DNA from 4 places in the Emergencia sp. genome. Region 1 is predicted to be linked to each of the others. Evidence: riboswitches for the same ligand, from Rfam matches in the RefSeq annotation. Region 1 holds a riboswitch; each other region holds the start of a gene.
The links. Region 1 has a riboswitch for cyclic di-GMP ahead of ACMQ5W_RS01490 (prolipoprotein diacylglyceryl transferase family protein). Riboswitches for the same ligand answer to the same signal wherever they lie in the genome.
Positions count from the first base shown of each region.

Region 2: another riboswitch for cyclic di-GMP. It lies ahead of ACMQ5W_RS08435 (hypothetical protein); the one in region 1 lies ahead of ACMQ5W_RS01490 (prolipoprotein diacylglyceryl transferase family protein).
Region 3: another riboswitch for cyclic di-GMP. It lies ahead of ACMQ5W_RS08735 (Cna B-type domain-containing protein); the one in region 1 lies ahead of ACMQ5W_RS01490 (prolipoprotein diacylglyceryl transferase family protein).
Region 4: another riboswitch for cyclic di-GMP. It lies ahead of ACMQ5W_RS08730 (sortase B protein-sorting domain-containing protein); the one in region 1 lies ahead of ACMQ5W_RS01490 (prolipoprotein diacylglyceryl transferase family protein).

Region 1 covers NZ_DBFWLQ010000002.1:196,933-204,166, forward strand. The annotation lists gene fabF (beta-ketoacyl-ACP synthase II) at 1-730, shown strand, start outside; gene fabZ (3-hydroxyacyl-ACP dehydratase FabZ) at 733-1,164, shown strand; gene ACMQ5W_RS01485 (MarR family transcriptional regulator) at 1,235-1,681, shown strand; cyclic di-GMP riboswitch class I at 2,087-2,168, shown strand; gene ACMQ5W_RS01490 (prolipoprotein diacylglyceryl transferase family protein) at 2,519-3,058, shown strand; gene ACMQ5W_RS01495 (chitobiase/beta-hexosaminidase C-terminal domain-containing protein) at 3,090-6,923, shown strand; gene ACMQ5W_RS01500 (hypothetical protein) at 6,991-7,234, shown strand, end outside.
Region 2 covers NZ_DBFWLQ010000009.1:27,313-34,546, forward strand. The annotation lists gene ftsH (ATP-dependent zinc metalloprotease FtsH) at 1-582, shown strand, start outside; gene ACMQ5W_RS08415 (PucR family transcriptional regulator) at 592-2,175, shown strand; gene ACMQ5W_RS08420 (type III pantothenate kinase) at 2,193-3,014, shown strand; gene dusB (tRNA dihydrouridine synthase DusB) at 3,016-3,978, shown strand; gene ACMQ5W_RS08430 (hypothetical protein) at 3,980-5,191, shown strand; cyclic di-GMP riboswitch class I at 5,254-5,335, shown strand; gene ACMQ5W_RS08435 (hypothetical protein) at 5,428-7,234, shown strand, end outside.
Region 3 covers NZ_DBFWLQ010000010.1:59,043-66,276, reverse strand. The annotation lists gene ACMQ5W_RS08770 (dimethylarginine dimethylaminohydrolase family protein) at 1-544, shown strand, start outside; gene ACMQ5W_RS08765 (aminotransferase class I/II-fold pyridoxal phosphate-dependent enzyme) at 575-1,735, shown strand; gene ACMQ5W_RS08760 (sodium:solute symporter family protein) at 1,773-3,203, shown strand; gene ACMQ5W_RS08755 (NAD(P)-dependent oxidoreductase) at 3,225-4,151, shown strand; gene ACMQ5W_RS08750 (hypothetical protein) at 4,267-4,434, shown strand; gene rpsU (30S ribosomal protein S21) at 4,550-4,729, shown strand; gene ACMQ5W_RS08740 (GatB/YqeY domain-containing protein) at 4,754-5,200, shown strand; cyclic di-GMP riboswitch class I at 5,535-5,619, shown strand; gene ACMQ5W_RS08735 (Cna B-type domain-containing protein) at 5,671-7,234, shown strand, end outside.
Region 4 covers NZ_DBFWLQ010000010.1:51,656-58,889, reverse strand. The annotation lists gene ACMQ5W_RS08735 (Cna B-type domain-containing protein) at 1-1,319, shown strand, start outside; cyclic di-GMP riboswitch class I at 1,651-1,735, shown strand; gene ACMQ5W_RS08730 (sortase B protein-sorting domain-containing protein) at 1,787-3,958, shown strand; gene ACMQ5W_RS08725 (YabP/YqfC family sporulation protein) at 4,282-4,545, shown strand; gene ACMQ5W_RS08720 (sporulation protein YqfD) at 4,487-5,515, shown strand; gene ACMQ5W_RS08715 (PhoH family protein) at 5,475-6,458, shown strand; gene ybeY (rRNA maturation RNase YbeY) at 6,461-6,916, shown strand; gene cdd (cytidine deaminase) at 6,921-7,234, shown strand, end outside.

The DNA.
Region 1 (7,234 bases):
TGCAATCGGAGAAGCTTTCAGACAGATCAGAGACGGTTATGCGGATATCTTTTTGACAGGTGGAGCAGAAAGCTGCATCAGTGAGCTGGGCATCGGCGGATTCACTTCTATGAAAGCCCTGTCGGAAGAACCAGACCCGAAGAGGGCATCCATTCCTTTCGACAAGGAACGAGGCGGCTTTGTTATGGGAGAAGGTGCGGGTGTACTTTTGCTTGAAGAATATGAACACGCTGCGGCAAGAGGTGCTGAAATCCTCGGCGAAGTAGTGGGATATGGTGTCAGTTGTGATGCAAACCACATGACAGCGCCATTGGAGGACGGCAGCGGTGCGGCGGCATGCATGGTTCAGGCTATGGAAGACGCCGGAGTAACTGCAGAACAAATCGGTTATGTCAACGCTCACGGCACTGCAACGCCGATGAACGACAGGTGCGAGACTCTGGCTGTAAAATCGGCCTTTGGCGATGCAGCATCAAAGCTGTTGATGTCATCTACGAAGTCCATGACTGGACACCTTTTGGGCGCATCTGGAGCGGTGGAAGCACTGTTCACTGTATCAGCCCTTGCAGATCAGTTTGCACCGCCGACAGTAGGCTACAAAGTAGCCGACGAAGCGTGCGATCTCAACGTAGTGCCTAATCAGGGCAAGCAGATGGAAACAGAATATGCCATGTCTAATTCACTTGGATTTGGCGGTCACAACGCATCAATTATCTTCAGGAGGGTATAATAATGGAACTAAATTCTAATCAGATTCAGGAGATTATTCCCCATAGATATCCTTTTTTGCTGGTAGATAAAATCATCGACATGGAAGAGGGCAAATGGGCGAAAGGCATCAAATGTGTCACCGCCAATGAGATGCAGTTTCTGGGGCATTTTCCCGAGAAACACATCATGCCGGGGGTTTTGATCATGGAGGCGCTGGCGCAGACTGGGGCTGTTGCCATCCTCTCACAGCCGGAGAACAAAGGCAAAATCGCCGTCTTCGGCGGCATCAAAAACTGCCGATTTAAGCAGCAGGTGGTTCCTGGCGACGTTCTGGATCTTTACTGTGAGATGACAGAAATCCGTGGGCCAGTAGGCTTTGGTAAGGCAATTGCTAAGGTTGGCGATAAAGTTGCCGCCCAGGGCGAGATATCATTTGTGATCACAGGAGAATAAGGCAATTGCAAATTTTCTAAAATTTTGATAGAATAGGTTAAGAAATAAAGCGCAAGAAATGGAGAGAGATATGCTGGAAAAGAATTTTTCTGATATTTACACGAAATTCAAATTGAGTTTGTACTCCAAAGTGTTCAATCAGGATATTGAAGTGGAGGATGCGCTCTCGTCCATGGAGGTACTTTGTGTCGAGACCATTTATTCTCTGGGGAGGCCGACTATCAACGAGTTCGCCTCTTTTGCGAAGATTTCACCTCCCAACGCTGCGTACAAGATCAACAGCCTGGTCAAGAAGGGCTATGTCCGCAAAGTGCAGAGCCAGGAGGACAAGCGAGAGTATTATCTTGAAATTACGGATAAGTACCGCAAGACTTACGGTGTCACCTACGATTATATCGGTACTGTGATGCAGAGAATCCGGCAGAGGTTTTCACCTGAAGAGGTGAAGGAATTGGAAGAGATTCTCGGTGTCATCGACGATGAGTTGATGCCAGAGGTCAAGCTGGAAGAAGAATAATAATCATGATTATGTAAGGAACAGTTTCAGACGACTGTTCCTTTTTTTATTATGTAGGAAATATCAAAGAACGTACCTTGCGAAGAGTCGCCCCTTGTGGACGACATTTGAAAATAGGAATCTTTGATTCCGTCATTACGGTCAGAACGCTCGCCACTCCTGCCTTCAGACGTTTTGCAATCGCTGGACACCCCCGCCCCGGTGTGATTCACTTTTTTCATATATCATAATTTAGAGAATGTTTTGCTAATACAACTTGCAAAAATCTACCGGGGGGGGGTATAATCATATTGGATAGATTGTCCCCTCGGTGCCTGCCGGAAGTTATGCGAAATGGCATACCGGATGGCAGGTCACCTTTCTTAAGCAGAGCAGGGGATGATTGGCATATCATGCAGATAAATAAGACGATGTGGGTAAACCTGCCGAAAGGCCGGGGCACAAAACTATAGGGCCTGTTCTGAGAGGATGGCAGCCAGTTGCGGACAAAGAAGTGACGAGCAGACCCGTATGTCTGTTTTTTTATTATGTAGGAAATATCGATGAAGTCGATATTGACGGAATATCAAAGAACGTACCTTGCGAAGAGTCGCCCCCTGCGGGCGACATATAGAAATAGGAATCTTTGATTCCGTCATTTCCACGTTTTTTATTGCTGTCATATAGTCAGATGCAGCATATAAACAAATTGGAAAGGGTGATTGGAAGAGAATGGCGTTACTTTGGGTACAGTCACATATTTTATTAGTCTGTTTAACACTGGGAAGCATTGGTGGATGCGTTTGGCTTTCGATTTTTCGAGAAAGACTGAAACTTCATGGTGTGATGATTCCCGTTATGTCAGTTCTGCATTCAATGGCTGGAATGATCTGCGTCAGGCTGTTCGCCAGTATCGAATCCTGGGGAACGCCTTTGTCCAGCGGGCAGAGTTTATTTGGCAGTATATTTTTATTGCCGTTGTTTTACTTAGCAGGGGCAAAGATCTTTCGACGCAGGATTTCTGACGTATTTGATGTATTTACCATGTGTACCGTTACAACTTTGTTGTTTGCACGGATTGCATGTATCTTTTCAGGCTGTTGTTACGGCATGCTTTTTCCGGGAAGTGAATCTATCCGCTGGCCGACGAGGGAGATTGAACTGATTTTCTACATCATTTTGCTGATCGTTTTGTATCGCAAAAATCGCAGTGTTTCACATCAAGGAGAAATATGGCCGATTTATATGATTTCTTATGGCCTATTCCGATTTGTGGTGGAATGGATGCGGGAAGAAAAGGCTATCTTGGGATTCTTCCATTATGGGCATATATGGGCAGTATTAAGTATCGTGATAGGATTTTCCGTGTATTTTGAAGTAAAAAAAAAGAAGAAATAGTAATAGATAGAATATTAAAAGGAGAAAGAACATGATAGGTGGAATTTTGAAACGTATGCTGGCGCAGATGTTGGCACTGCTGCTGATATTCAGCCTGATGCCAGTGATTGGCCCGTCAGACGTGTTTGCGGCTGAACAAATCGAAGGCGCTGGCCTGACTGATACAGGAATTGGACTTTCTGTAGATGGTGGGACATGGTTTGCTGAGGGCACGGATATTGAAGGGTATGTAACAGGTAGTAAGAATGCGCTGGGTTGTGATAGTGAGGGAAAAACAACCCTTACGATTACTAACAATAAAGCAAATAAAGCGACTTTGGCATTCTCCTATACCATTGTGAATAAAGGAACCATCGTGATAGATGGAGAAACTGTTACTCAGACAGGAAACTTTCAAAAAGAACTGGATTCTAATGTGTCAATTACCATAGTGCTGACGACCCCAGAGAACTACGTGACTTCTATTTCTATACAGAACATGGAACTTTTGCAAGAAGTTTCTCCTTCTACAACTTTCGTAACGTCTGAAAATGGTACCTATACTGTAGACGGAACTGAGTTGAGTGAGGAAATAGAATATAACAGACATGCATCTGTGGGGTATGTGTTGGAAGCAACTCCCGATGTAGGATATAAATTTGCGGGCTGGTATCAGAATGGAAGTTTTCTTTCAGAAAAACAAGCGTATACATTGAAGACGGATACTGATGCGAGGATCAGTGCTAAATTCGTTGCTGATACAGCACCGACACTAAAGGTGGGCAAAGATAAGTATTATGATTGGCAGCAAGCCTTCAATGCAGCGTATTTGTCGGCTACCGATAAAATTGTTACAGTATTGCAAGACAGTGTAATGGAGGGGAACTATACCATTCCTGATGGGGTTACTTTGCTGGTGCCTTTTAATGCTGCAGGAGACTGCTATACGGAAATTCCCAAAAGCGTATATAATTATGGGTATGGGACGAGAAGCGAATATTGCAGACTGACGGTGAACGGTACACTGACTGTTAGTACAGGTGGTGCAGTCAGTGTCAGTGCCATGCATTGTTCGATGCAAAATTATACTGGAACCACGGGCGGAGCATACGGTCACCTGGTTCTCGGTAAGAATGGAGAAATAGATGTTCAAGAGGGGGCGTCTCTGTATGCCTATGGCTATATTACCGGCGACGGAATCATCGAGGCAAGATTAGGTGCGAATATTTATGAGTACTTTCAGATTATGGACTGGAGAGGCGGTTCTGCAGCTTCTAACATGCTGAAAGATAACAATAAGGTACACAGAACATTCGTATTTTCACAGTACTATGTGCAGAACATTGAGGCAAAGTTGCAGCTCTATAGTGGCGCAGTAGAAAATATCGTGACGTCGGTTACCGCTTCGAAAGTCACTGAGACTGTAACAGTACCGTTTTTAGGCACTGATGGGCTCTTTGAGCTGATGGGGGAAGGATACATCGAAAAATGGTATGACGGGACAACAGACCGCCTCCACATAGATTTTTATGGAGATGCAGCTTTGAATTCAATTTCTATGAGTGTTGGTGTAAGCGTATCTTCAAAAGATTTCGTGCTGCCAATTACAAACAATTTGTCAATTGGGGTGAATCAGGGGACCTTCGTTCTTAATGAAGAAGTTGAACTACTCCCTGGCGTAGAAGTAGCGGTTGCTGAAAATGCGACCTTAGAAGTCGCTGAGGGTAAATCCCTGTTTGTATATGACAGAGATAATTGGATCAATAAAAAATACGTCTTTAACAATACTGATTTCAGAGCTGTCGGCTTTACTCCTTCCACGATATATAAGCGCACTCAATCAGATTTGAAAGACGCTATACTGGACATTAATGGAAACCTCATTGCTAAGGGCGGATTCTATACTACGAAAGCTGATATTGAAGAAACAGCAGATGGACCGAACATCATCAGCAGCAAGGGAACGGGCAAGATTCAAATTGTGACACCGTCAGATCCAGAGCGTAAGTTATATGAGGCTACGCAGGCAAACACAACGATAACTTACGAGGATGTTCCTATCTGTCCGGCTAGATTGAGAAACGCAGATGGAAGCTTTATGGAAACGGAAACTACGCAATCTGGTTTAAGCCTCTTTTACGCAGAGGGAGCATGGAAGCAGGAAGAAGTAAAAACCCCTAGTCCTAATGTCGATGGTGGAACTTATCAGACGAGTCAGAAGATAACACTGCAGACTGAAACAGAAGGGGCAGAGATTTACTACACCACAGACGGTTCGGAGCCGACTGTAGAGAGCAGTCTGTATACAGAACCTATTCAGGTCGCTGGCGAAGAAGGCAAGTCTGTTAAAACTGTGATTAAGGCTATAGCAACAAAGTCAGGCGCTATTGACAGCCCAGTAGCTGTATTTGAATATATCATTGAGATTCCGCACAAACATCAATGGGCAGAAGAATGGCAGTCTGATGACATTGCCCACTGGCATGAATGTACAGGATTGAACTGTCCGTTTACACAAAATAGTGAAAAAGAGGGATATGCGGCACACATAGAAGTCATCGACGAGGGAAAGGCACCGACCTGCACAGAAACAGGATTGACAGAAGGGAAGCATTGCAGTGTCTGTGGCAAGGTTTTGATTGAACAAGATATCATCGAAGCAACAGGACATACAGAAGTCATTGACAAAGGAAAAGCGCCGACTTGTACAGAAACAGGATTGACAGAAGGAAAGCATTGCAGTGTCTGTGGTGATGTGCTAGTTGCACAGGAAACGATTACAGCTCTCGGTCATGATTACGTAAATGGAGTCTGTAAAAACTGCGGAGAAAAGGAACCTGTCATCCCGACGCCTGGAGGCGGAGGTGGAGGCATCGCACCGCTGCCAGATACTGAAAGCACTGTGACTAATACAGAAAACAATGGAGAAAAGATAACCAACGTAGATATCGGAGCAGAAGTAAAAGAAAGTTCTGACGGTATTATGACCGCAGTTACAGAAATTACGCAGTCGATTGCTAAAGAAGTCATCGAAAAAGCTGCAGCACATAATTCTGCGCAAATCACCATCGATGCAACCACATCTGCAGGCAAGACAGATGCAGCAGAAGTAAAACTGCCAGTTGACGCACTGTCTCAATTAGCAGAAAAGGTCGATGCAGACATTATCATCAAGACAGATGCAGCAGAAGTAAAGTTAGATCAAAAAGCAGCTGAAGCAGTGACAAAGTCAGCACCGGCAGGTTCAAGCATAACGATTATAGTTGAAAAGGTTAAGGAAAATGCAGACAGGCTAGAGTTTGAGCTGAAGATTGTGACCGAAAGTGGAAACGTTACAGACTTCAAAGGCGGTAATGCAACCATTACCATCAAGCTGCCTGAGGGCATGAAGGACAAAAATGCCGTATGCGTGTACATCGATGATGACGGTATATACCACAAGTTGGAAGGCAAGAAGAATTATGACGGAACCTACACCTTTACAACAGGGCACTTCTCCACCTACGCTGTTATGATGGCGGAAGAGGTTGACAAGGTCATCGCAGAACAGGAGAAGGTAAAGAACGACAGGCTCAAGGCTGGTGTGAAGGCGACTACCATCAAAGCATCCTCATCTGTTAAGAAGGGATCCATCACCGTCAAATGGAAGAAGAGCTACGGATACAAAGTAGATTATTTCCAGGTATTCCGATCCACGAAGAAAAATAGTGGATACGGAACCAAGGCCTTCTACACCACAAAGAAGGGAACTCAGAAGAGTTACAAGAACACCAAGAACCTGAAAAAAGGAACAAGATATTACTACAAGGTGAGGGGCGTTAGAACCATCGACGGCGTAAAAGTTTACACCAAGTGGTCCAACAAGGCAATCAGAATCGCGAAATAAAAGTGGCTAATGGCAAATTGCTTTAGCATATATCAATTATTACATTTAAGAAAGAGAGGAAAGAGAGATGAAGAAAATTTTGTCGCTATTTCTGGCAGTTGCGATGACCGTCTGCATGATGCCAGCCATGGCGTTTGCAACAGACGATTCATTCATGGCAGAAGGCGAAAAAGTGAAGCTGGAATTGAAATCCGGCGAGACTACCGCCACTGTGACTGCAAAGGATGACTATTCTGTCGTTGCAGAAGTAAACGGGACAACGGTCTATAAGTCAGGAGTTACAGTGAAACTGGGCATGCAGAATGTCAGAG
Region 2 (7,234 bases), on a different contig from region 1:
ATTGCCAGAGCGATGGTTACCAAATACGGGTTCAGCGATAAAATCGGACCTGTCAATTACAGTGAGTCTGATGAAGTATTCCTGGGCAAGGACTTCTCCACGAGAAAGAATTACTCAGAAGGAATTGCTACAGAAATCGATCATGAAGTAAAATCCATCATAGAAGAAGCTTACGAAGTAACATCTCGCATTCTGACTGACAATATGGATAAACTGGAGCGAGTGGCGCAGGCACTGCTCGAAGTAGAGACTCTCGATGGCGAGCAGTTCGAGGCGCTGTACACGGGAGAGGTCGACGCCCAGGGACTGGCAGAGCTGGTAAGAGAAAAAGAAGAAGAAATTCAGAGAGTCAACGCAGAAGAAGCAGCAGAATTTGAACGTATCCGCAAGGAGGAAGAAGAAAGACTGGCTGCTGAACTTGCTAAATATGATACTGACTACATGGATGAAGACGAGAATCCATCTGATTCCGATGGCGACACTGAAAGCGGAGAAGGGAAAGAAGCTATAGGTGAAGACCGTTCCGAAGAGGAGACAGCAAAGCTGCTGCCAGAAAAAGAGGAACACAAGGAAGAAGAATAGAGGTAATATATGAAAATAACTGTAAATGATTGTTTGAGTTTGGAGGCATTCAGCCCCAGCATTCTGGCAGCAGGAAAGCGAAACATTGGCAACAGGGTCCGTTCCGTCTCGGTAATGGACGCTGCCAACGTGGAAACTGCCATAAAAAATAATGGGGTAAGAGAGCAGATTGTTCTTACATCATTTTACGGAATGACAGGCAAAGAAAAAATGCAGTGTGAAGTTGTCAAAGGCTTGGCTAAGGAGGGCGTCAGCGCTTTAGTCGTTTTTCATGTGGAAAAGGGGCTGACTGGTGCGGACAGCGAGGTGATAGAAACCGCTGAGCAGGTGGGGCTCCCTTTCATCGTCATACCGAAAAACAACAAGGCAGAGTATTCCGATGCCATTGAACAGATTATGGACAAACTGCTCTACGGTGATAATTTCAAGAACAGCTTGATTAACAACACCATCTATCATCTGCTCAATTTTGAAAAACATAAGACCTTTCAGGCGGCCTTGCGTGAGGCTGCCGTCAGCAACGATTTCCAGGTCGTCCTTCTCTCGAAAGATTTTAACCCGATCTTGTCCATCGAGACCAGACAGAAAACCACCATTGCCGATGCGATCAGAATGGGTAAAGAGCGGGATGTTGAAAAGGCGGGTATCTATACCTTCATCGATGTCAACGGCGTTCTGACTTACTGGGGACCGATTACAATTAATAAGGAGAAGTATTTTCTCTTTATCGTTGATAACGAAGACAACTATTCAGCAGGAGAGATCACCAAGCTGGCCGAAATCATCGAACTGGCGATGGGCATGTGGAAATATACGCCGGAAAGGGATGTGCGTGCCGAACTGATCAAGGCTTTGATCAGGGGCAATAAATCCCTGGCCTATTCTCTGAAAGACGAGATGGAAATTAAGGCGGATAACATTCTCAGTGTTTTTTATGCCAAGGGGATTGAAACCAATCAGGGAAATGCGGTTATCAGTGAATTTGAAAAGAAAGAAAACATCGAAGTGCTTAGAATCACCGAAGGAGAAGAAACCTACGGCATGATTCTTAAAAACGGCGAAAAGCCGGAGGATGAAGAAACAACGCAGAAGTCCAGCTGCCTGGTGCTCTTTGACAAGTTGAAAGAGGGCAGCAAGACGGTGCGGATTTTCCACGCCACAGGACTCGATGGTATCGAAGGTGCAGGAGATGCGTTCAGACTGATCAGCGAGACCTGGACCTTTGTTGAAAGCGTTTTCCCGTACAAGAGAGTATTTACAAAATATGAACTGGCTCTTGTTTCCAATTGTATCAATCTGCAGGTTCAGGGCGGCTATCTGAAAAAGAACTACATGGATCTTCTGGAGCCGTTCAGAAAAGAAATGGGAGAGAATAAGGCAAAACAACTGCTGGAGACTCTGGAGACTTTTGTTCTCGATGCGGGCATGAACAGTGGAAAGACCTCGGAATTCATGGGGATTCATACCAACACTGTACAGTACAGATTGAAGAGAATTAATGAAGTCCTGGGCGCTGAAATCACCGGAAATCGTGTCATACCGGGATTGACTATGGCTCTGGCTCTCAAGAGGCTTGACAGGGTTGTGAAATAACAGAATGGAGAAAAATAATGCTTTTAGCTTTTGACGTTGGAAACAGCAACATCGTACTTGGCGTATTCAAAGACGGAAAGCTCGTTACCAACTGGAGAATTGAAACAGATAACAACAAAAGTGCCGATGAGTATGGAATGATTGTAACGCAGCTCTTTCAGTATGAAGGACTCAAGACATCGGACGTAAAAGACATCATCATTTCAACCGTTGTACCATCCGTCCTCTACACCCTGCAGCACTTGGCTATGAAGTATTTCAAGAAGCGCGCCATCACTGTGGAATCGGGTGTCAAGACAGGATTGGTAGTGAAGTATGACAATCCCAAGCAGGTAGGCGCTGACAGAATTGTCAATGCCGTGGCGGCATACCACAAATACGGCGGCCCTCTGATCATCATCGACTTTGGAACGGCAACGACCTTCTGTGCGGTGACGGAGAAGGCTGAGTACTTAGGCGGATCCATCGCTCCAGGACTTAAGATTGCATCGGAGGCTCTGTTCGAGAAGACTTCGAAGCTGCCAAAGGTAGAATTAGAGGAGCCGGGTCAGACCATCTGTAAGAACACCATTCAGAGCATGCAGTCCGGGTTGGTTTACGGACACATGGGCATGGTAGATTATATCGTAAAGAAAATGAAGAAAGAGCTGGAAGCCCTCACAGAATCGGGCAAACCGGTCACCGTGGTTGCCACTGGCGGTCTTTCCACCCTCATCGACGATGGCGTCGATTGTATTGACCACGTCGACAAAATGTTGACACTGGAAGGACTGGAAATCATCTACCAGAAAAATAAGAAACCGACAAAACCGTGCAAAGAAAAAAAGGAACAGATATAAAATGAAAAAAGCCTTAAAAATAGGAAATATTGAACTTGATAATCCTTTTCTTCTGGCTCCACTAGCAGGAATTACAGACGCTCCCACTCGCAGAATCTGCCGCGAGATGGGAGCGGCTTTGGTCTATTCGGAAATGGTCAGCGGCAAAGGGCTGTATTACGGCGATAAGAAGACGGATCAACTGCTGTTTCTCTACGAAGAAGAGAAACCGGTGGCCTATCAGGTCTTCGGCAGCGAACCGGAAATCATGGCATTTACAGCCCGTGCCTTGGAAGAACGGGAAAATGCCATCTTAGATATCAACATGGGCTGCCCTGTACCGAAGATTGTAAAGAACGGGGAAGGCTCAGCCTTGCTGAAACGGCTGGATCTGGTTTATGACTTGATTTCTGCCATGGTCAGCAATACGACAAAACCGGTAACTGCGAAAATACGCATCGGTTTTGACAAATCTTGTATAAATGCCGTGGAGACGGCAAAAGCTATTGAGGAAGCGGGCGCAGCGGCTGTTGCTGTTCACGGCAGGACAAGAGAACAGTATTACAGTGGCAAAGCGGACTGGACACAGATCGCGGCCGTAAAAAATGCGGTCAGCATTCCTGTCATTGGCAATGGAGATGTGACTGACGGCGATTCCGCCTTGGCCATGATGAAAGAAACAGGCTGTGATTTTGTGATGATTGGCCGCGGTGCCTTGGGAAATCCATGGATCTTTCAGGAAGTTCTGGCTGCCTGGAAAGGTGAACCGAGGCCAAATCCGCCGAACATTGCCGAAAAAAAACAAATGATGCTGCGTCATTTTTATGATATGATGGAATTAAAGGGCGAATACGCCGCAGTCCGCGAAATGCGTAAATTTGTGGGCTGGTATCTCAAGGGCATCCCCGGCAGCGCAGCGCTGCGAGGAAAAATCAACCAAATTGATGATGCCGGGGAGCTAACTACTGCGATAGGAGAACTTTAAGATGAAAATCAAAAAGATATTGGTATGTCTATTTATCGTATGCACGATGGTCATGTCTTTTACGATGACAGCCTCTGCAAACATTGTGGACGACCTTAAGAAAGAACCCAACGCTATGGCGCTTGTCACCATAGATAATGAAGATTGCACAGAAATATCGAATTTAAAAGACTTGAGTGTGCGGATTACCGCACCTGGCACCAACATCAATATCACCATTCCCGTTGAAGAAGTGAAGGAGGATGGGGAGACCCTAGGTCTTTGGCTGGGTTATCCGAAGGATCGGATCAGCGATGCCATCATGAAGGAACTGGCGGAAGTGCAAGGGAAAATAGATTTAGGAACCTATGAAAAGGATCCGGAAAAATTTCTAACAGATGTAGACAACATCTTGTCAAAGTTTCATGTGGAGATTATCGGCCTTCCGGAGAATCATTATTCTGTTGTCAGCAGTTCCATCATTCTCACAAACGATATTTTTCAGCAGATTGTGGACATGTTTAAGGAAATAATCAAAGCGGAAGTCGGCGACTTTGATAGTTTTACTGACTTAATTGATCGTCTGCTGAAGGAGCAGGGTTATACTATGGAAGAGTTTTTGGCAGAACTGGAACCTGAAGATGCAGCGGCTGTCAAGAATCTGATTGAAAACCTGGACCCTCTGCTGGATTATATCACCAGCTCGGAATACTCTGGCTTACTCATTGCAGGTGCAGAGTTGGCCTGTGAGTGTCCATCCATAGATTACTTCCAGATTATTCACAGGTATTATGAACGTGCCGACGGAAAGCTGAAGCTTCTGGGCACCGTTTACGAGGGCAGCTACGATGATTACTACGAAGAGAAATTTTTACAGGGCTATGCTGGTGATATCATCAACGCCAAGGATTTTATAAACTGTAAATATGACGGAAAACTATTTGAATATATGGGCAGTTATGACTCCTATGTGCTCTACGATGACTACAAATGGTCCGACTATAAACTGGATTCGTTTACATTGGGAGATTGGGAGACAGATGGACTGGTGCTTCGTTATGTGATTGACAGCGGCAAAACCGCTGCCTCTGCAGAAAGTGCCGCCGGTGACCCGGACAAAGGCTCCGCATTGCCTGATACGGGCGATCGGTCGTCTCTGGGCATGTATATCGTGCTGTTATTCACAGCCCTGGGTGCGTCAGGTGCCATTGCAGGGTATCATAGGAAGAAGTAGGCCCGATAGAAAGATTCGGGATTGAAGGATAAAGAAAAAGAGAGTATACTTATAGGTAGAAAAATTGAAAAGAGCAAACTTGTCGAAAGGCAGGGACGCAAAGCTATAGGGCCTGTTCCAGAAGGATGGCTGCCAGTTGCCAATGTACTATCAGATTGTATATTTATGATTTGGGACAGGCGTTGGCCTGTCTCTTTTTAATGAACCGAAATAAAGCATGAGGAGAAAACGATAATATGAAGAAGTTTTTAGCAATGTTGCTCACTGTGGGTCTGGTAATCTCTATGATCCCGGGCATTGCATTTGCAGAAGAAGAGCAGGCAGAGGCGGTAGCTCAGATTGGAGAGGAAAAGTACTCTACACTTCAAGAGGCATTTAGCGTTGCAAAAGATGGATCAAAGATCATTTTGCTTGCAGACGTGAATGAAGAAATCACGATCGATCATAAGAGTCATTATAATATCACTTTGGATTTGAGCGGATTTTCCCTGGGGAGGGGGTACCCTATTAAGAATGTCACCAGTTATTTGACCATTCAGGACAGTAGTGTAGGACAGACAGGACAAGTAGATGCTTCAATTGAGCTTGACGGCGGCAATACCACTTGGAAAAGTTCGAAGCTCACAATATTGAGCGGAACTTTCACGGGAGACATCGTTGCAGGCAATAAGGGTACGCTTTATGTTAAAGGCGGGACGGTTGACGGTGCGATTATAAAAAACTCGGGCACAGTGGTGTGCACTGGTGGCTTATTTAAAGTGAAACCGGGAAATGATATGTTGGAAATAGGATATCTGGCCAGCGAAGAACCGATAGATGGCTATTACCAAGTGGAATCGGATAAAGCCGCGCAGATTGGAAATACCACTTATAATACGCTGAAACAAGCTTTGACAAAGGCGAAAGATGGAGATACTGTGCGTCTCTTGAAGGATCAAATAAATATACGAAGTATAAACTATTATGAGATAGATAAGTCTATAATATTAGACCTGAATGGTAAGACAATTTCGACGTCAAGTAATAAGACAATTTATGTTAATAAATATGGTGAAACAAAAAATATAACGATCAAAAACGGAACCATACGCAACACAAACACGTCGGGAGAACCGTCTATGGGAATTGTAGCGGAGCAGAGAGTCAATCTGACCTTGGAGAATGTGATGTTAGAAGCAGTCGGTTCTAATAGTTACGGTATTTTTATAAATCCCCAAAATAATGCTGTGCAGCCAACGATTACCGTCAAGGGCGATCAGACGAAAATTTCGGGTAACATAGCAGGTATTGCTGTGAACGGTTATAGCAAGGATGTAGGTGCGACGACTCTAATTGTGGAAGGCGGAACCATTGAAGGAGGAAGGTATGGTGTAGCAGGCAATGGAGAGCAACACAATACGAACATCACGGTAAATGGCGGAACGATTAATGGGGGCTCTTGCGGTATTTTCAATCCGCAGGATGGCAAGCTGAATATTTCTGGCGGAACCATTGCAGGTGCTACAGGGGTTGAACTGCGGGCAGGGGAACTGAACGTTACAGGCAATCCTGTGATTACTGCTACGGGCGCGTACACGTCTAACAGCAATGATTCAGGTTCTACCAGCACCGGCGTCGGCATTGCAGTAGCGCAGCATACAACCAAGCTGCCGATTTCGGTGAATATTTCCGGCGGAACTATCAAGGGCGTAAGGGCACTGGATGAAAAAAATCCAGAGAAGAATCCAGAAGAAAGTATCTCGAAGGTAAGCATAGAGGTTACAGATGGCAGCTTTGTGGGCGATGTATGTGCAGTAGATGTTTCAAAATTCATCTCTGGTGGGATATACTCCGCTGATTCAACCGGTTTTGTTGATGATAACAGCTATGCGTACAAAATGAACGCAAAATATATCGTTGCGTCAGAGGGATATCAGGCTGCAAACTGGGTATTTGAAAAAGATGTAGCTAATGACAAGCTTTATATTGGCACCTATCATCCCCCATATATTCCACCTGCTCCAGTTGATCCGATAACCAACACCGGTTCTGCTTCATCTGAAT
Region 3 (7,234 bases), on a different contig from region 1:
GATCATCACGAATCCTGGCGCAGCATCGAGAAACGGTGAGAAGGATGAGATAGTAGGAGCAGTGAAGAAATTCTTCTCTGATGATCAGATTGAATACATTAAAGCACCTGGCACCCTGGAAGGCGGCGACGTCATGATGGTTGGCGACCACTTCTATGTGGGAAGATCTGCAAGAACTAACGAGGAAGGCATCAGACAGCTGACAGAAATCCTCGCCAAATATGATATGACTTGTTCAGAAGTAACCCTGGAGAAAGTATTGCACTTGAAGACCGGTGTCAACTATTTGGAAAACAACAACATGCTGGTATCAGGAGAGTTCATCGAGAAGCCCGACTTTGAAAAATACGACAAAGTTGTCATTCCAGAGGAAGAAGCGTACGCCGCAAATTGCATCTGGGTCAACGATAAAGTCATCGTGCCAGAGGGTTATCCAGCTGTTTTAGAGGCGGTAAAAGGCATGGGCTATGAAACCTTACTGGTAGATACGTCAGAATATAGAAAGCTGGACGGCGGCCTCAGTTGTCTGTCACTGAGATTTTAATTGAGATAAATTAGATGGGAGATGAAGGATTTGAAGAGTCCGTACATAGCAAAGAGACATTGGGATTTTGAAGAAGCTGCCCTAAGTAAAACCAATGAGATGGTAAAACGATATGACGATGTGATTGATCTCAGCATCGGCGACCCGGATTATCCGGCCGATAAGGGATGCATTGACAAGATGCACGAAGAGGCTTTAGCAGGTCATACAAGATATACAGAATTTCTGGGCGATGAGGATTTAAGACGGGAAACTATCAAACAGTATAAAGAAGATTACGGATTTGACTTCGACGAAGATGAAATCATCATCACTGCAGGCGGCACTCACGCCATGTATCTGACCATGGAAGCTATCCTTGACGAAGGTGATGAAGTCATCGCTATTGCGCCGTATTATATCTATTATCAGCCGCAAATCGAACTGCCAAGAGGGAAGCTGGTGGTCTACAACACACGCAGCGAAGACAATTTTGATGTGGATTTGGCAGAATTTGAAAAACATATTACAAGCCGTACGAAGGCTGTAATCATCAATTCGCCTAATAACCCAAGCGGCAAGGTGTATAGCCCGGAAAACGTCAGGGGGATACTGGAAATGGCGGAGAAATACGACTTTCTGGTCATCGCTGATGATATTTATGGGGCATTGAACTATACCGACAATAAAAAGGCGATTTGTTCCTACGAAGAACGGCCAAAACGAGTGATCACGATTTACAGTTATTCAAAAGATTACTCCATGACAGGGCTGAGACTAGGACACGTCATCGCTGATAAGGAATTGATCGCTACCATGAGACGAGTTAATGAAGCCGTCAACTTCACCATCAACTCCATGTCACAAAGACTAGGCATTGCAGCGATTAAGGGCAGAAAAGAAATCCAGAAAGGGCTGTACGAAGAGTATCATAAGAGGGTGATGTATCTCTATGAGCGCATACAAAAAATGAAGAATATCACCTGCACAAAGCCAGAGGGCACTTTCTATGTCTTTGCCAACATTAAAGAGACGGGTATCAACTCTATGGACATCTGGGAAAAAATCCTTGATGAAGCCCATGTGCTGGTATTGCCGGGAAGCGGATTTGGCGAAGCGGGAGAGGGCTTTATCCGTATCGCATGCACAGTAGGCATCGATACATTGAAGGAAGCCTTTGACAGAATGGAGAAAATGGAGATTTTTAAATAAATTATTGCCTGAGATAGAAGAAAGTGAAAGGTGAAATATGAATATTGGTATTATAGACTGGATCATTATAGCAATATATCTTGCAGGCATGCTGGTAATCGGCTTTATTGCAAAAGGCAAAATCGAAACCATGGATGATTTCATCCTGGGAGGACGAAGGTTTAACAGATGGGCCTTGATCGGCACCATTTTGGCTACAATGGTAGGCTCAGGCATGTTGATGGGCGCTGTGGGAAACGTATACACCAGCGGAGCAGAAAGCTCAGCTTTCTGGATTTACATAGGTATGGGCATCGGCCTAGTTACCATGGGAATCTGGAGTAAGGCGATCAGAAATACCAATGCCAGGTCTTTAGCAGAGATTACGTCCGTTTTCGGCGTATCTACCAGACTGGCGGCGGCGGTTGTCGTTTCCATCTATGCCGTTGCATTGGTAGCAATCAACATCGCGGGACTGCGGACAATCATCGTCTATGTGTTCAGTGGAATTAACATTTCCATTCCTGTGGCGACAATTATCGCTGCAGCAATTTCCATCGCTTATACGGCAATGGGCGGATTCTTTGCAGTCGTCTGGACAGACGTAGCGCAGCTGGGCATTATGATTCTCGGCGTATTCATTATCGGCCCGATTATCGGTCTGACCATGGTAGATGGCGGTATGGATACGATTATCACGACCTATGAAGCAGAGGGAATGACCATTACCAATCCGTTAGCAGGAGGGGTGACTGTGGGTATTGTCGGAACGGTACTGACTTACTTCTTGACATCTCCTGGCGATCCAACTATGCCGCAGAGGGCTTTGTCGGCAAAGGATGCAAAGACCGCGAGGTTCTCCTTTACAACGACGGGAATCATCGCACTGCTCTTTGGCGTTTCCATTCTCATCATCGGTGGAGCAATCCATGTTTTAATGCCGGGAATCGAAGCAAAAGATTCTGTGCTGCCATTGTTCATTGCTACGTACTATCCGCCAGTCATCAAGGGAATCTGTTTAGCAGGAACGGTAGCAGCTGTCATGTCGTCCTTTGACTCTTTCTTGATTCTGGCGACGACCCATATCATGTACGATATCGGAAGAACGTTCAAACCGGATATGCCTGAAGAAAAGATTTCAAAAGCGCTGCCGAAGCTGACGATTATTATCGGCATACTGGGCATTATCGTGGCATTGTTCATTACAAGTCTACTTGACTATCTGACCGCAGTATTCAGCATCGTAGGTTCTGCTTTGGTACCAGTGCTGGTAGCTGCCCTGTTCTTTAAATATAAGACGTCAAAAAGAGCTGCTACCTTATCCATTATCCTGGGCGGCGGCATCCCGGCTGTTCTATTCTTTACCGTAGGATACGATGTACCGCTGGGCGACCCGACATTCATCGGTGTGGGAGCATCTATTTTGACTTTGATTATTGGCTCGCTGATTTGGAAGGATAAAGTCAGCGTAGAAGAGAAAGCGGCATAAGCTTAGTAAGGTGGTGTTAATTTGAAATTTTGTCTAATTGATGCAGGTATTTTTATAGATAAACCGGAACTATTGGATCCGTTGAGGGCCATAGGCGAAGTAGAAGTCTTCAATGGCATACCTGCAGGAACGGAAGAAGTTATCGAACGGGCAGGTGATGCCGACGTTATCGCTTTCGGGTTGATGCAGTTTACTGAGGAAATGCTGGACGCTCTCCCAAAATTGAAGATACTTCAATTTATCGGCACAGGCATGTGGAACTTTGTCAATGTCGATTACGCCGAGGGCAAAGGAATCAGAGTGCTCAATATTGACGGCTACGGAAGTAATGCGGTTGCGGAATTCGCAACTGCCATGGCATTAGCGCTGGCAAAAAATATCCCTTCTGCCGACAGGGTATTGAAAGAGGACAGATGGAGCATCGACGGTTTGATGGGTAAGGAAATGAAAGGATCTACAGTCGGTGTTGTCGGCACCGGGAGCATCGGGCGCTTATCCGCAGAAAAGTTTGCAGCACTGGGAGCTGAAGTCATAGCCTGTGATATCTATGAAAGCGATTATTTAAAAGAAAATTACAATATTCAATATAAATCCATGAAAGAAGTTTTTATGGAGGCAGATATTGTAACCTTACATATGAAAGTAACGGAAGAAAATGAAAGGATTATCGATCAAAAATTATTATCGCTGATGAAAAAAGACGCACTTTTAATCAATGTAGCCAGAGCGGAATTGGTCAACACAGAAGATTTATATAAAGCGTTGATTTCGGGGAATCTGGCTGGCGCCGCCATCGATGTATATGACAGCGAGCCGCCAACGGCGAGGGATTATCAGCTTGCTCAGCTGAAAAATGTTATCGCCACACCGCACATCGGCTATTATACTCAGGAAGCTAATGACAACTCGATCAAAATGACGGTCTCCTCTATCTTAGCCGCTCTATAGGCTTTAGGTGGAGTCTGGAAAAGGAATGTTTGGCATCATTCCTTTTCTTTTTTACAACATTTAAAATGGCTGCAAAATAAGCTCAATATGCATAACACCATTGAGGAGATGGGTTATGCAAATCGAGGCTGACGAAGGCAAAAACTTAGAAGTATTAGTGAAACAAACATTTTGCATAACCCTAGAAAGCGTAAATTCCGCCAAATCGGCAATCGGCTTTAGATTCAGTCGTTTCAGGGCAAAGGGGGCAGACTCGCCGCTATTTGCTGAAAAGTTAAAGTAACGAATTTCAAAAATTGACTTGCCTATCTCGCTCAAAAATAGTATAATAATCCCGTTATAGGCACAAGACTGTTCACAGCTTAATATTTCAAGTTGGTCAGGAGGTGAATTGGAATATGGCACAAGTTATCGTAAGAGAAAACGAAAGTTTGGAAAGCGCTCTGAAGAGATTTAAGAGATCATGCGCTAGAGACGGCGTTATGAGCGAACTTAGAAAAAGAGAGCACTACGAAAAGCCGAGCGTAAAAAGAAAGAAAAAGTCTGAAGCCGCTAGAAAAAAGGCTAAGAAATACTAGTCATTTAGGATCGAGGTGATATAAATGGCTTTGAAAGAACAACTTATGGCCGATTTTAAAGACGCGATGAAAGCCCGCGACGAAATCGCCAAGAATACAATCAGTCTCACCCGTGCGGCCATCAAGCAGTACGAGGTGGACAACAGAGAAGAACTAGACGATGCAGGCATTATTGCAATTTTATCTAAGCAAGTTAAAATGCGTAAAGATGCCCTCGCTGATTTTGAAAAAGCTGGAAGAACAGATCTAGTCGACGCATATAATCAAGAAATTGAAATTCTTAACCGCTATCTGCCTGAACAATTATCGAGAGAAAAAGTTCTTGAGATTGTAAAAGAGACTGCAGCCTCACTTGGAATCGAAGGAGGCAAGCAGAACATGGGTAAGCTGATGGGATCCGTCATGGGTAAGGTCAAAGGCCTTGCTGATGGGAACCTGGTCAAAGATGTCGTGATGGAATTTCTTTCATAATATCTGACTTACGGACAACCTGGTAGAAATACCAGGTTGTTTTTTTATTCATAGGAAATATCAAAGAACGCATCTTGCAGAGCGTCGCTCCTTGTGGGCGACATTTGGAAATAGGAATCTTTGATACCGCCATTTCCACTTTTTTTATCCATTTAATTCCGGTTTAGGGCGGTAAAGCCCGGCTTGTGCAAACTGTATTGAAAAAATTATCTGAAAAGGATATTCTGTCTGTAGATATATAAAGCAGAATGGAAATCTGCTGTGGCGGAAAGAACTAGTACGCTTTGATATCTGATGTCAGATGCAGAAGTAATCTGCACAAAATATGAAAAAGGAGGAATCTTGCCAAAGCCGGCGAAAGCCGGTGACGGAAAACTAAAGGGCCTTACCATCCCCATGGTTGGCAGCCAGTTGTCCGGGCACGGACATATGCCCGGTAAAAGCGGAAACTCCCGCAAGATGGGGAAGTTATGAAAAAATTAAGGAAGACAGCCAGTATTTTTCTCAGTTTCATGATTGTTCTGGGAATGATGCCAGCAATGGTCTTTGCAGGTGGAGGAGAGGTTCAGATCAGTAAAGACAGCAGTTCTCAGATCGGTCCATACTACGAGATCGTTGATACTGACGGTACATGGGCAGGTGAACCAACGCTAGAAGGCGCTACCCAGCAAAGCTATGCCGATGGCCAAGTAAAGGTAAACAAGACGATCAAAGGTACTGACCAGGAGAATGTCTTTGACATTGACTTAGAAGTTATCACTAAAGACGAAATCAAAACTACTGAGTTATCTGAAGATGCTGCAACTGTGTTAGTCATTGATACCTCTGGCAGCATGGACGACAGAAGCCGCCTTCCGGAGGCACAAAAAGCAGCGCAGGCATTCATCGATGAATTTGCCAAAAGCAATGCTCAGCGGAAAATTGCCATCGTTTCTTTCAGCGGCTGGGAAGATAAACACATCAGCGGAGCATCGACGAAACAGATGTGGACTGATGCCAGCAATCTTAAACAGCAGGGCAGCGGACAGTGCGGTGCAATCAGCGGACTTTCTGCAAATGGCGGTACAAACATTGAAGCAGGCCTGCAGTTGGCAAAAAATCTTTTGGCGCAGGATGCAGTAAAAGATATCCGCAATAAGAACATCGTTCTTTTGACAGATGGTGTACCGACCTACGGTATCAGCAGTAAAGCAGACAGAACGTCTACTGAGGTCATTTGTCCAGACGGAAAGCACATGATCGGTAACGGACAGAAACTCAGTCACGACATTCATGGGCAGATTGAAAGCATGGATTTTGCAGGTATCAATCGTTATGCTGTCTATGTTGGCGATGAGGGACTGTATTGCTCTGAGAAAGGATGTCCTCTGCACAAAACCCAAGGCGGCTGGTGGGAGACTAATGTAAAAACTCCAGTGGGCACTTGGCTTAACCAATGCGGATTTACAACCTATACGACACAGGATGCAGGGCAGCTTACGAGTATTTTTGAACAGATCTCTGAGATGATTTTGCTGCAAGCGCAGGCATGGGTTCTTACTGATCCGATGGGAGAACATATCGACTTTGTAGAATTCAGCAGAGAAGCTAATCCGATTGGAGAATTTTCTTATAGTTCAAATTCGAAGACGATTACCTGGGATTTGAAGAAAGCGCTGCCAAAGGTACAGGAAGATAAGCAGTACACCTATCAGCTCAGTTATCGCATCAGATTAGATAATCTGGAAGCCGGATTTGAGTCGGAAAAATGGTACCCAACCAATGGAATCACTTCTATGACTTATCTGATCAAGGAAGCTGGCGATGACAGTCCGATTGAACAGAGTGATTTGAAAACAGCGTATTTTAATATCCCGTCGGTTAAGGGAATGACAGCAAGCACCAAGTTTCAGAAAGTTGACGAAAACAATCAACCGATGGAGGGTGTAGAGTTTGCGCTAAAGACCGCGGACGATGAAAACTTTGTTCAAAATGCTGTCAGTAATGAGGATGGAACACTGAACTTCACTAACATTCCATCAGGTCACACGTACA
Region 4 (7,234 bases), on a different contig from region 1:
ATAATGATGATCAAGAGAAAAAACGCCCTGAGTCCATCACAGTAAACTTGCTTGCAAATGGAAAAGTAATCCGCACTGCAACACTTGAAGCACCACCGTCTGAACAAGATGAAGGCGAGGATGAATCTTCAAAAGATAGTGATATAAATGGAGATGATGCAGTTCAAAAACCGGCAGAAGAGAATAGCGATGATGCGGTTCAGAAACCAACAGAAGAGAATAGCGATGATGCGGTTCAGAAACCGACAGAAGAGAATAGCGATGATGTGATCCAGAAGCCGACAGACGTAGGTCCCGCAGAAGGAAATGATGATCAGCTTCAAGAAAATGATGAAAATAATTCAGACCTTGAAAAGGACAATGGCACCAATGCAGAACCAATTGCAAAGATGAATTTGGACGAGGAATCAGAAGGTGACACGAATGGGGATCACACAGGCAATCAACAGCCAACCGTAGTCAACGAATGGACCTATACCTTTGATAACCTGCCTACAGCCAAAGATGGCCAGCCAATTGTTTACACTATTGAAGAAGTGCAGGTCAAAGATTATCTTACAGAGGTGCGATATACCGAAACCGGGGCGGTTATCACTAATACCTATGCGCCTTGGGGTGCTATGGTTCAAATACCGTTTACCAAGATTGTAGAAAAAAGAGGAGAGGCAGATCCAGATTTGCAAACCTTTACGTTTGAGGTGGACGGAGGCTCAGGTTATACTGTCCAAGGAAATTCTATTACTGCTAATGCAGCAGGAAGATTTGACGGTATGTTAACAATCGCATTAGAGGATATAAGAGATTTTGCCGGTATGACGCTTACCATCAAAGAGGTAAACAGCAAGGCAGAACACTGGATCTATGATCAGACACCATGGACTATTCACCTGTCTTTAGCAGGAGAAAAGGAAATCGGGTATACCATAGAAGGACCAGCGGAAGCTTTGACGTTTACTAACGCCTATGATTATACTCCGCCGGTAGATCCACCGGATCCACCGTCACCACCGGATCCACCGTCACCACCGGATCCGCCAGTACCACCAGATCCTCCAATTGATCCAGACCCAGATCAGCCGCTGCCACCGGATGAAAATCTGGAGGACCCGGATCAGCCAGCTAAACCAGCTAAACCAGGTCAGGATTTACCTGACGATGAACATCTGCAGGCTGATAATACGGCTAAGGAAGTGAAATCTGAGGATCCAGATCAGCCTAAGACTGGAGACGAGTCATCACTAGCTCTTTATCTAATTCTTACTATAGGTGCGTGTGGCGCATTGACGATTACAGTGAGAAGAAAAAGAGGACAAAAATAATATTAAATATCATAACTTTAGATGCCGCCCTGTCTTACCGCAGTGCGGCATTTTTATGTTTAACAAAGTGCGCTGTAAGTTACTATGCCGTGAACAATATTACAGAATACAGATTCTAAATTAATATACTGGTTATTTTTAGGTGAGTTTTAGAAAAATAACTTAAAACAAAAAACAATTAGGAAGGAAGAACTTGTCAAAAATGCTCGGGGAGAGGTATAATATTTATAGAAAATAAAGCAGTGATGAAACTCGCAATGAGTCGATGAATCGTTGTGCTTTATTATCAAATGTCAGATGCGGCATGCTCGTATTAAAATCTGAAAGTAAGGAGGAATCTTGCCAAAGCCGGCGAAAACCGGTGACGGAAAACTAAAGGGCCTTACCATCCCCATGGTTGGCAGCCAGTTGTCCGGGTACAGACAGATACCCGGTAAAAGCGGGAGAACCCGTAAGATGGGGAATTTATGAAAAAAATGAAAAAGCTGATGACACTGGTACTAGCAGTGTCCATGGTCTGTATGACAGGTGTGACGTCCTTTGCAGACGTACAAGGACCCAATGGAGATGAGAATGGAAATGTTTCATGTCTGACTTGCAAAAATGAAGAAGAGGGACATGTTCACGATGCAAGCTGTTACAATCATACCTGGGATAATGGACAGGAGATGACACCTGCAACTTGTACAGAAGCTGGTGAGCGATTGTACACTTGTACAGTTCCTGACTGTGGTAAAACAAAGACAGAATTCATTCCAGCAGAGCACGCATGGGATGAAGGCGAAGTTACCATAGCGCCGACTTGTACAGAAAAAGGGGAAACGAAGTATACTTGTACCAGAGGAGGCTGTGCGGAGACGAAACTAGAAGCTGTGGAGGCATTGGGACACAACTGGGATGAAGGAACCGTTACGACACCAGCCACAGATACATCAAACGGCGAAAAGCTGTTTAAGTGTCAGCGCGAAGGTTGTGAAGCAACAAGAACCGAAGTGATTCCTGCGAAATATACTTATGTATCAGGGCAGAGCAAGTGGAAAACCAACGTAATTTCCTTTGCGCCGACAAGCGAAGGAATCACTTACGAAATTTCTTATCAAGATAGTAAGGAAAACGTATACACGCAGGAAGAAGTCAACAACATGAATCAAGCGGAAATCAAGTCACACCGTTTGTTCATCTCAAAAATCACGTATACTATTCCTAAAGATTACGAAGAAAAATCGGTAAATATCTTTGTTGGAGATGCCATTAACGACGCTGCAAATTATATGCTCTATGTTCCTGGCGATGCAGCACCGATTCAGTTTGCCATTGTGAACCTCTCTTCTCATGATTATGCTTATAAAAAGGGAAGTTTCGCAGTGACAACAGAGGAATATCAACAGTATTTCGATAAAGGTGGGGCAACACCAACTGATACTATTGGATTTGATGGACAGAGCATTCCTCGTGAGTACTTTGCATATCGAAGCGGAAACTGGGCAATTGCCAAACTTTATGATGCATTTAGCTTAAGCAGCATAAAAAATTCACAGTTGACTGATGAAGAACTAGGCAAAAAACTGGTTGAGGCTGGATATGAGAATGGCATTGCTGATCTGCATAAGTACTATCTGGACTACTACAATGATAAAAACGACACCTCTTATACGGCGCTTGAACAATTGCCTGATAAAGACATCGCAACTCTGGTAACTAGCGGATATACAGCTGATACAAAGGAAACAAATATTGAAGTATCAGAATTGCTGTATAACTATTATTATAATCATCTGTACAGTCTGGCACCAGTAGAGACTGGCTACCCAGGTAATACAAACAATGATTATACTATTGGCGAACATATGCGTAATTACAACAGTGGTAAACCTAGCCTATTTGATGGCTCAATTTCCGAAAGTTGGAGCGATATTGCCGCATCTTCTGATGGAAAATCCATGACATATGTATGGGACGGTTTTGAGGCCTGGATTAATGGGCCAGATACGCAAAATCCATATCAAAATTACAACTATGGTTTCACTGCAGGTTTTTCACTAGAGCGAACTGATACAACTTACAGTGTCATGACGAACTATTATACATCTACAGATGGAGGTGCTCCGGTTCTAGATGGCTCTGTGAACAGGGTAGAACAGATGGCGACTAATGTGGGAGAAACAGTTAGCGTAATCCCTGTGGATGAATGGAATTTGTATGACGAAAACAAGTACAAGCTTGAGGATTCAGCAAAGCTGAGTTTGACAGCTGTGGCTGATCCTGCTGCCAACGTAATAACACTTAACTATTATCGTAATGTGTCAGGTCAGGTGATTATTCCAACTCCACCAATTGTTCCGGTGGATCCGATTCCGCCGGTAGACCCGCCAGTGGATCCGGACAACCCGCAGCCGTTACCACCGGATGAAAACCTGGAGGATCCCGAGGAACCGGATAACCCGACAGACAATCCGAACCAGCAGCTTCCGCCGGACGAACATTTAGAAAAAGACGACAACGTAAAAGGGGCGAAGTCAGAGAATCCAGATCAGCCGAAAACCGGTGACCAATCACAGTTGGCTCTCTATCTGCTTCTGGCTGCAGGTGCCAGTGGTGCATTGACATTAAAAGTGAGAAGAAAAAGAGCGAGCAAATAAAATTTAAAACGATGTTTGATTTAGCCGTCGTACCGCTGATGCGGTGCGGCGGTTTTTTGCTGTCCTTTTTAAAACCGGGTTACGCGGGGTCAGCAGACCTGATCCAGGAACTTGGACTAAAGGGGGCAGTTACGCATAAGCTGGTGCCCAGCGGCAGACTGCTTAACGAAAGAGGCCAAATCAGCCGAAACTGCGTAACAGTGGCAGCTCAAGAACTCAAGAGCGCCCGGTCAACTAGTTGTTTTCACGGGTGCTGAATCAATCTGACGTCTTTTTACCCACTAACAAGTCATATCGGCTGGCCATACGGCATACATTCTAACATGAAACTGATAAACGAATTTACCTTTGACTTCGATATTACCGGACCAAAGGTTACGGCTTCTGCAAATGCAGCCATCATTGAAAATGTACTCAGAGTAGTTTTGATCAGCGATACTTCGGTGACAGTTGATACGGGACGCTTTTTTGTCACTGTCAAAGGAAGCAGATTTGTGATAAGCGAAATTTGGGAAGGACGAATGGAACTTGAAGGAAAAATCGAGGGAATCGAATTTTATAAGGCATTGGGTAAGGATCAGGCTTGAGGGGTTTAAGCCTGAACGGATTATTTCGGAGGCCATTGCCCGCGGCATTGCCATACGCCAAATAGATTACAAAGATGAGACGGAAGTCTGCATGACAATGGCAGAAGAGGATTTCCGAGTAGTCAAGAAAATCGCTAAGAGCAAGTACAAATTTACCATCATCGACGAGGGAGGTGCGCATCCTGTTGTCAAGAAAATCAAGGCAGGCAAGATGATGATTGCGGGAATGGCGATTTTCCTCCTCTTTTTTTGTGCCCAGAATCTTTTCGTGCGCGAAATCAACGTCATCGGCTGTAAAAGCATTACAGAGACCAGCGTCAGGGAATGCCTCAAAGAAGTAGGTCTCTACGAAGGCGGAAGAAAGAATTTTGACTGCGACGCAATCGAACGCAGACTTTTTAAGGAATTTGACAATATCGTATGGGCAAAGGTGGCCTATGAGGGAAATTATGTTGAGGTCAAAATCTCTGAAAGCAAACAAGTTCCCAGCGACAAAGTCGACAAAGACACGCCGTGCAATATCGTGGCGGAAAAAGACTGTTACATCGAAAGGATTTTATCCTATAGAGGAAGAAGTGTCGTAGCAAAGAATGATTTTGTGAGAAAAGGGGATATACTGATTACAGGAACCATTCCGATTGAACATCCTTCCTATGAGATGGGAAAGGATGATGCAGCGGAGCATTACGTCCACGCTGGAGGTAAAATTGTAGCCAGAGTACCTTATTATTATTCCTTCTACATGGAGGAAACAGATGATGTCAAAGCCAAAGCAGGATCCATGCTCAGAGAGTGGATTGCAGAAAATATCCCAGAAAATGCGCAAATTTTAAATAAAGACTTTCATTTTGACAAGAAAAAAAATATAATAAGAGTATATGGTACGGTAGAAACTCGCCAGCAGGTGGGGAAAGAAAAGGAGATTGTAATTGACAAACACAAACGAGGAACTAAAGAAGATACAGATTGAGGACGATGTCGATAGGATAGAATTATTCGGCAATATGGATGCCAACCTGAGTTTAATACAGGAAAGCACAGGCGTAGAGATTTTTCAAAGAGACGACTGCCTGCTGCTGCGCGGCGACAAGCTGGAACTGGCAGAAGGCATACTCAATGAACTGATGGACATTATCAGAGTAGGAGAAAAACTGGACGTTCAAAAGGTCAACTATATCATCAGCCTCAAGGAACAGGGCTTATCTTATCGTGAGAATAACGTGAGCAAGGATATCATCTGCTTTACTTGCAAGGGAAGACCGCTGAAGCCCAAGACCATCGGACAGAAAAATTATGTAAACAGCATCAGAAAGAGAGACATTGTCTTTGGCATCGGACCGGCAGGAACAGGGAAAACCTATATCGCCGTAGCCATGGCAATCAACGCTTTTAAAAATAAAGAAGTACAGAAGATCATTCTGGCAAGACCAGCAGTGGAAGCAGGGGAACGGTTAGGCTTTCTGCCTGGAGATCTGCAGGAGAAAGTAGATCCTTATCTGCGCCCCCTGTATGACGCCTTGTACGATATCCTGGGAAGGGACAATGCCTCCAGATTAAAGGAAAAAGAAGTGATAGAGGTCGTTCCTCTTGCATATATGAGAGGCCGGACTTTGGACAACTCTTTCATCATCCTTGACGAGGCGCAGAATACCACCAGGGAACAGATGAAAATGTTTCTCACCAGAATGGGATTTGGCTCAAAAGTAGTCGTCACCGGTGATATTACGCAGATCGACCTGCCGAGAGGGAAGAAAAGTGGTTTGATCGAGGCGGAAAGGGTACTAAAGAACGTAAAGGATATTGATTTCTGCTATCTGAAAGACGTGGACGTGGTCAGACATGAGCTGGTCAAACAGATTATCAACGCCTATGATCAGTTTTACAAGAAGTACCCAGAAGAAATCGAGGAATAAGTATGAATATCTATTTTGAAGATGGACAAGCGGTAGCGGATACGATTTTAGACACGATGATCAAAGCAGCGGAATACTGTCTGGATTTGGAACAGGTGGATAAGGAGCGCGCAGAAATCAGTGTGACATTCGTGGAAGCAGAAGAGATCAGAAATCTGAACCGAGAATATAGAAATACAGACAAGGTAACGGACGTTCTCTCTTTCCCTCAGTTCGACGACCTGAACGAGATTCCGGAGTTTGGAGAAATCTGCCTGGGAGACGTGGTCATCTGCAAGGATCGTGCTATGGAGCAGGCAGAAGAATTCGGACACTCATTTGAACGAGAGATCATCTATTTGTTTACCCACAGCATTCTCCATTTGCTGGGGTATGATCACATGGAAGAAGAAGAGAAGAAGGAAATGCGCCAGCGAGAGGAAGAAGTGATGGAGCATCTGGGGATATTGCGGAGGTAAGGTTATGGATTACAAAGAATTGTACAGAAAGGCTGTAGAAGTCATGCCAAATGCTTACACGCCTTTTTCGAAGTTTAACGTGGGCGCGGCGCTTTTGACCAAGACGGGGGAAGTCTTTACTGGCGTCAATGTGGAGAATAGCTCTTATGGAGCTACAATCTGTGCCGAGAGAACAGCTTGTGTCAAAGCAGTCTCGGAGGGGTTTCGTCAATTTGAGGCTCTGGCTGTTGCCTCCATCGGAGGAACGGCATACCCCTGCGGCATCTGCAGACAATTTCTCTACGAATTTGCACCGGATCTGACCGTCATCGTCGGAGA